Regions from separate parts of the Neobacillus canaveralius genome, predicted to be linked through region 2. Evidence: riboswitches for the same ligand, from Rfam matches in the RefSeq annotation. Region 2 holds a riboswitch; each other region holds the start of a gene.
The links. A riboswitch is a leader RNA that binds a small molecule or an ion and turns the genes downstream of it on or off. The one in region 2 is predicted to bind S-adenosylmethionine.
Positions count from the first base shown of each region.

Region 1: it holds a riboswitch for S-adenosylmethionine, as region 2 does, so the genes downstream of both, metK (methionine adenosyltransferase) here and ABC255_RS04120 (methionine ABC transporter ATP-binding protein) in region 2, are expected to answer to the same signal.
Region 3: it holds a riboswitch for S-adenosylmethionine, as region 2 does, so the genes downstream of both, ABC255_RS05765 (methionine biosynthesis PLP-dependent protein) here and ABC255_RS04120 (methionine ABC transporter ATP-binding protein) in region 2, are expected to answer to the same signal.

Region 1 covers NZ_JBDFLL010000001.1:1,296,508-1,298,781, reverse strand. Annotated here, with positions in the region: gene metK (methionine adenosyltransferase) at 1-976, opposite strand, end outside; SAM riboswitch class I at 1,179-1,319, opposite strand; gene pckA (phosphoenolpyruvate carboxykinase (ATP)) at 1,537-2,274, shown strand, end outside.
Region 2 covers NZ_JBDFLL010000001.1:847,386-849,659, reverse strand. Annotated here, with positions in the region: gene ABC255_RS04130 (CBO0543 family protein) at 1-248, opposite strand, end outside; gene ABC255_RS04125 (hypothetical protein) at 489-683, shown strand; SAM riboswitch class I at 907-1,007, shown strand; SAM riboswitch class I at 1,080-1,183, shown strand; gene ABC255_RS04120 (methionine ABC transporter ATP-binding protein) at 1,273-2,274, shown strand, end outside.
Region 3 covers NZ_JBDFLL010000001.1:1,194,258-1,196,531, reverse strand. Annotated here, with positions in the region: gene ABC255_RS05770 (polysaccharide biosynthesis protein) at 1-471, opposite strand, end outside; SAM riboswitch class I at 909-1,023, shown strand; gene ABC255_RS05765 (methionine biosynthesis PLP-dependent protein) at 1,102-2,214, shown strand; gene metC (cystathionine beta-lyase) at 2,214-2,274, shown strand, end outside.

The DNA of each region.
Region 1 (2,274 bases), 450 kb from region 2:
TGGAAACCGGCTTTGCTACCCCAATTGCGTATGCAAGCTGAACTTCAACTTTATCAGCAAGTCCTGCTGCTACAATATTCTTTGCAACATAACGAGCGGCATAGGCTGCAGAACGGTCAACTTTTGTAGGATCTTTACCAGAGAAAGCTCCACCGCCGTGACGTGCATAACCACCATACGTATCTACAATAATTTTACGTCCTGTTAAACCTGCATCTCCTTGAGGTCCACCGATAACAAAACGACCTGTTGGATTAATGAAATACTTTGTATTTTCATCAATTAGTTCTTTCGGCACAACTGGATTAATCACATACTCTTTTACGTTACGTTGGATTTGCTCTAACGTAATTTCGGGATGGTGCTGTGTAGAAATAACAATCGTATCGATACGGACAGGTTTGTCATTCTCATCATATTCTACCGTTACTTGTGTCTTTCCATCTGGACGCAGGTAAGGAAGAATTTCCTCTTTACGAACCTCTGTTAAACGACGTGCAAGCTTGTGTGCCAAGGAAATGGGAAGAGGCATTAATTCTTTGGTTTCATTACATGCAAAACCAAACATTAAACCTTGGTCTCCTGCACCAATAGCTTCGATTTCTTCATCAGACATTTGCCCTTCACGTGCTTCTAGAGCCTGATCGACCCCCATCGCAATGTCAGGAGATTGCTCACCAATAGAAGTGATAACACCACATGTCTCGGAGTCAAAGCCATATTTTGCACGATTATAGCCAATACCCTTAATTGTTTCACGAACGATTTTTGGAATATCAACGTAAGTAGATGTAGTGATTTCACCTGCAACTAAGACTAATCCAGTTGTGACGGATGTTTCAGCAGCAACCCGGGCATTTGCATCCTTTGCTAAAATGGCATCTAAAATCGAATCAGATATTTGGTCACAGATTTTATCTGGATGACCTTCGGTAACTGATTCAGAAGTGAACAAACGACGACGTTTTGTTGACATCTGATTTCCTCCTATATTATGAGATAAATCAAGGTCCATTTGAAGGTTACAGGAATACTTCTAGAACCACTGAAATTGATACGGTACTCATTCCCTTAGTATGAAATAAACAAAGGATTTTTATTAGTAACTCTATTGATAAAAGGTCTATACAAAACAAAAAACCTTACCATTGTGAGGAAAGGTTGTTCCGGTCCTTTCACTCTTATCGTTCAAGGTCAAAGCCTTGCGTCAGATTAGCACCTTCGCACTTGAGAATAGGACCAATAAATAGGATGGTCTTCTCATAAAGCAGGTTGCTGGGTTTCATAGGGCCTGTCCCTCCACCAGCTCAGGATAAGAGAGTATCCGTTCAAATTAGTATCATACTTGAACCTGTCGAGCGTTGTCAACGAATTTGCTAGCAAATTAAGGATAAATATATGAAATTTTTCCATTTAAATTTAATACTTAATAATACAACCCAAATTTACCAATTAGTATAGACTATTAAATTAAATGTGTTATACTTTTTATGAATATATTGACAATTAAAAACTTGAAAAGGAAGGTTCGTTCTGATGAATTCAGTACATGTCCCAAATGAATTAAGCCAATTGCTGGAAGAAAGCCATGTGCACATTCAAATGTCTGTTCCTCAATTAGTGGAAAAAATTCTATCTAGGAATGAGGGAAAACTAACCTCAACTGGTGCGATAAGTGTATCAACAGGTAAATATACTGGAAGATCTCCTCAAGACAAATTTATTGTCATGGAAGAATCCATTAAGGATAAAATTGATTGGGGCAATTTAAATCAGCCAATTTCAGAAGAAATATTTAATAACCTCTATCAAAAAGTTTTAGACTACTTAAAAGAAAAAAATGAAATATTCGTCTTTAAAGGGTTTGCAGGTGCTGATAAAAAGACCCAATTGCCGATTCAAATTGTGAATGAATATGCTTGGCATAATTTATTCGCCCATCAATTGTTTATTCGGCCTAGTGAAGAGGAATTGCTGACACATAAACCCGGATTCACTGTCATTTCGGCTCCTAACTTTAAAGCAAATCCGGTTATAGACGGAACAAAGTCTGAAACCTTTATTATTATCTCTTTCGAAAAACGGACGATCTTAATCGGCGGAACGGAATATGCTGGTGAAATGAAAAAATCAATCTTCTCAATAATGAACTACCTGCTGCCTGAGAATAATATTTTCTCTATGCACTGCTCTGCTAATATTGGTGTTGAAGGTGATGTTGCTTTGTTCTTCGGTCTTTCTGGGACAGGAAAAACCACTTTATCTGCAGACCCA
Region 2 (2,274 bases):
TAATAGTTTAAGAACAAAATACTGACTGGAATAAAGTAAAGAAATTCTCCAACAAACCCCAGCCATTGAAAACCTTCACCAAAATATCCGTACAAATGGTATTTAAAGACGAGAACCAAATCTACATTGATACCAAATACCAAAGCAAAAAGACTCGTTGTATATAATTCAATTTTAGTCAATCTCTTTGGGACTAGAAAAGCAATGATAACAAGAATAAAAAAGAAAATAAATACCAGCTTCCACATGGATGGACTATCTCCTTCAAAAACAACTAATTAAAAATTATACTTTCCAAATCCTTGCTCATATAGTCACCTATCAATCCTCATCCAGATAAAATGCCAAAAGACCTACTCTACCCACCCGAACAGGAGGATTAATTTTCCAAATAAATAGTTATTTGTGACTGATTTATTATTCTGGTAAATAAAATACTCCTTTTATGAATAGTAATGAATTAACCCCAAGAAAGGAGTGAATATGCAATGAGTGTATTAGATCGCAGTCCGTTTTTATACTTCTTATGTATCCTTGCCGGTTTTGCCTTATTAAGAGTAGAGCTAACTGGATTCTTAGCGCCGCTTAGTCCGTTAGTTCTCCTAATTGGTGTCATAGCTGTCCTTTTATTCTCACTTGTGTTAATCATCCAAGGGGTACTTTGTTTGGTAAAAAGAAGATAGTTGTTTAAAGTTCAAGAAAGAGAGCGAAAACTATCGCTCTTTTTTTGTTTTTTGCGAAGGCCAGCAGTAAATTTTTTTTATTTATTAAAAATGCCTATTTATAAGCACTGAGAACGCTTTAAAACCAAGGAATTAATTATTATTTTAAAAAAGGGATTTGACTTTTCACTATCCCTACAGTAAATTAATTAACAAGTTCAAAAAATGAATAAAGTAAAAATACTTCTTATCAAGAGAGGTTGAGGGACTGGCCCTATGACACCTCGGCAGCGGAATCACAAGATTCTGTGCCAAATCCAGCAAGTGCGACTTGATAGATAAGAAGAGGACGCTAATTATTTCAATTTGCCCTCTTCTTTTTCAAGAAGAGGTTTTTTATTTTTAACTGAATAATATTTCTTATCCAGAGAGGTTGAGGGACTGGCCCTATGACACCTCGGCAGCGGAACCAATTGGGGACTGTGCCAAATCCAGCAAGCAGCAAGCTTGGGAGATAAGAAGAGTTTTTTGCTATTACTTTGCATCGGCATGCCCTCTTCTTGTTTCCAAGAAGAGGGTTTTTTATTTGTTAAAAAAGGAGAGATACACCATGATCGAATTTCAGAATCTTAAAAAGGTTTATGAAAGTGGCGGGCAGCAGGTTGCAGCTTTGAATGGAATTGATTTGAAGATTAATAAGGGAGAGATTTTCGGAGTAATCGGGTTTAGCGGTGCTGGGAAAAGTTCACTTATCCGCTGTGTAAACTTACTAGAGCGTCCGACCTCAGGTAGTGTAATCGTCGATGGTCATGACCTCACTTCGATGTCCGTAAAAGAAGTCCGTGAGATTAAGAAAAATATTGGCATGGTTTTTCAACACTTTAATCTATTAAACTCAAAAACAGTGTTTGCCAACGTCGCAATGCCTCTGACACTTGCCAAAGTTCCAAAGGATGGTATTAAGAAGCGCGTTCAGGAATTACTAGAATTTGTCGGGTTGGCCGACAAGGCGGACTATTATCCTGACCAGCTTTCAGGCGGACAAAAGCAGCGAATTGGAATTGCAAGGGCCTTGGCAACACAGCCATCGATTCTACTTTGTGATGAGGCCACATCTGCACTTGATCCACAGACAACCAGCTCCATTTTACAGCTGTTGAAAAAAATCAATAAGGAATACAACATAACCATTCTAATCATTACCCATGAAATGGCGGTCATCAGAGAAATTTGCGACCGAGTGGCAGTGATTGAGTCCGGTAAAATTATTGAAGAAGGCACGGTGTTTAACGTCTTTTCATCTCCTAAAACGGAGACGGCAAAGAACTTTGTAAGCTCTGTCATGAACGACCAGATCCCTGATTCTATAAAAGAAATCATTCAAAAACATGACGGAATGCAAAAGGTTTACCGAATTAATTTTGTAGGCAGCACATCCGGTCAGCCCCTGCTCTCCGAACTTGCCAAACAGTTTGATATTCATATCAATGTCCTGTTCGGAACCATTACTGAGCTTCAAGGCACACCGTTTGGAAACTTAATTGTTGAGTTCCAAGGCTCTGACAAAGAAATCATCCGTGCATTAACCTACATCAACCAGAAGAAAATCAGC
Region 3 (2,274 bases), 350 kb from region 2:
ATTATTCTTTCTTATTTGCCTTGCCACCATCATCCCAGCAGATCCTGCACCTACAATGAGTGTTCGTCTTTTATTTTTTTCATTAATCAGAAAATTCTCCTGAAATAATCTCCAACTGAATCGAGTACCACCAATAAAAATTAAGTTCATCAACCATGTAACGGTAAAAAATCGATAGTTTGATAGATGAAAAAACACTTGTTGTACCAATGCTGCAATAATAATTGATATACTCACAACCTTAAAAATGCTTAATAATTCCCCTATACTCGCATATTCCCATGCTTTTTTGTACAATTTGCTTCTATATGTTAAGGCATAATGAGTGAGCAAAAGCACCAACGTGAAATTGGCAGTAGGGCTACTTAGTGTAACGTCTCCTTCTACCAAATAATGACTAAGGATAATCGATGAAAATAAAATACATGTATCAAATAATATAAACAAAGAAATTCTCAGTCGAAAAGTCATGTTCCCACCCCTTTCTTTTTCTTGAAAAATTTTAATTATATACTCCTTTTAAAAGCACATAATGAAAATTTTTATAAAATGGGCATTTAACCCGTCCTCACATCATACTCTTGACGACTAGCGTCTAAGGTTCACTGACCCACAGTATGACCGAGTGCCTCCTGGGATAATGGAAAGGAGACATCACCATTAAAAACATATAAAGTGCGATTTTGTACTTAATAAAGAATATAATCATAAAAAAATTTGGTTTTATTTCCCTATATAGTTTATTTTAGTTCTTTATACAGAACGTGTCAATCTGAAAATCACTTATATCGAACTTAGAAAATACATCATTTTATACCTTTCAAACATTATTATGTCATTATTAATAGAAAAATGTTGACTAGGCTTTCTATTTGTAGTAAATTTTATAAATAATCTAAATACTTATGTTCTTATCAAGAGAGGTAGAGGGAATGGCCCTATGACGCCTCAGCAACCATCAATGGTTATTTCATTGAAAAGGTGCTAAGTCCAACAAGTTATTGGTAACTTGGAAGATAAGAAGAATGACAATGCTTACAGCATCCAAAGTCTTCTTCTTAAAGAAGACTTTTTTTATTATTCATATAGGAGTGGTTGACCATGTATAAGATTGATACGAAGCTAGCTCAAATTGGAAATCGCAGCGAAACTGCGACAGGGACGGTTAATCCTCCCGTTTATTTTTCAACTGCCTACCGTCATGAGGGTATTGGGCAGTCAACAGGGTTTGATTACACACGGACAGGTAATCCGACTCGACAGCTGCTTGAAAAGGCGATTGCCGATTTAGAAGGTGCAGATCAAGGATTTGCCTGTAGTTCGGGTATGGCAGCTATTTTTACAATTCTTTCTCTTTTCGAGTCTGGGGACGAATGGATTGTGAGCGAGGATTTATATGGTGGTACTTATAGATTACTAGAACAAGGCTTCAAAAAATGGGGATTACAAACAAATTATGTAAATACCTGTAATATTGAATTGATTGAAAGTAACATAACTCCGCAGACAAAAGCAATTTTCCTAGAAACACCAACAAATCCGCTTATGCAGGAATCAGATATTGCGGCTGTTTCAGAAATCGCAAAAAAACACGGAATCTTGCTGATTGTCGACAATACCTTCTACACACCACTAATTCAGCAACCAATCCTGCTAGGTGCAGATATTGTCATCCATAGTGCAACCAAATACTTAGGCGGTCATAATGATGTTCTTGCTGGTCTTGTTGTTGCCAAGGGGAAAGAACTTTGCGAGGCTCTTGCCTTCCACCATAACGGAGCAGGCGGTGTCTTAAGTCCTTTTGATTCCTGGTTAGTAATGCGTGGAATGAAAACATTGTCACTAAGAATGGAAAGACATGAACGCAATGCAAAAGCGATTGTTGAATACCTGTCTAACCATGATGGTATTACAGATGTACTGTACCCAGGAAAAGGTGGAATGGTATCCTTCCGCTTACAAGATGAAGCATGGGTCAATCCATTCCTTCAAAGTCTTTCACTGATCTGCTTTGCTGAAAGTCTTGGTGGAACTGAAAGCTTTATCACCTATCCTGCAACACAGACACATGCCGATATTCCAGAAGAGATTCGAATTCAGTCAGGTGTTTGTAATCGACTATTAAGATTCTCTGTAGGACTTGAAGACCCAACAGACATCATTGAAGACCTTGAACATGCACTAGCTAAATTAAAAGAAGGAGTGATTGGATAATGAGTTCAGAAAATTATAGTTTTGAAACCAAGCTCCTTCATAATCAGCATAAAGTCGATC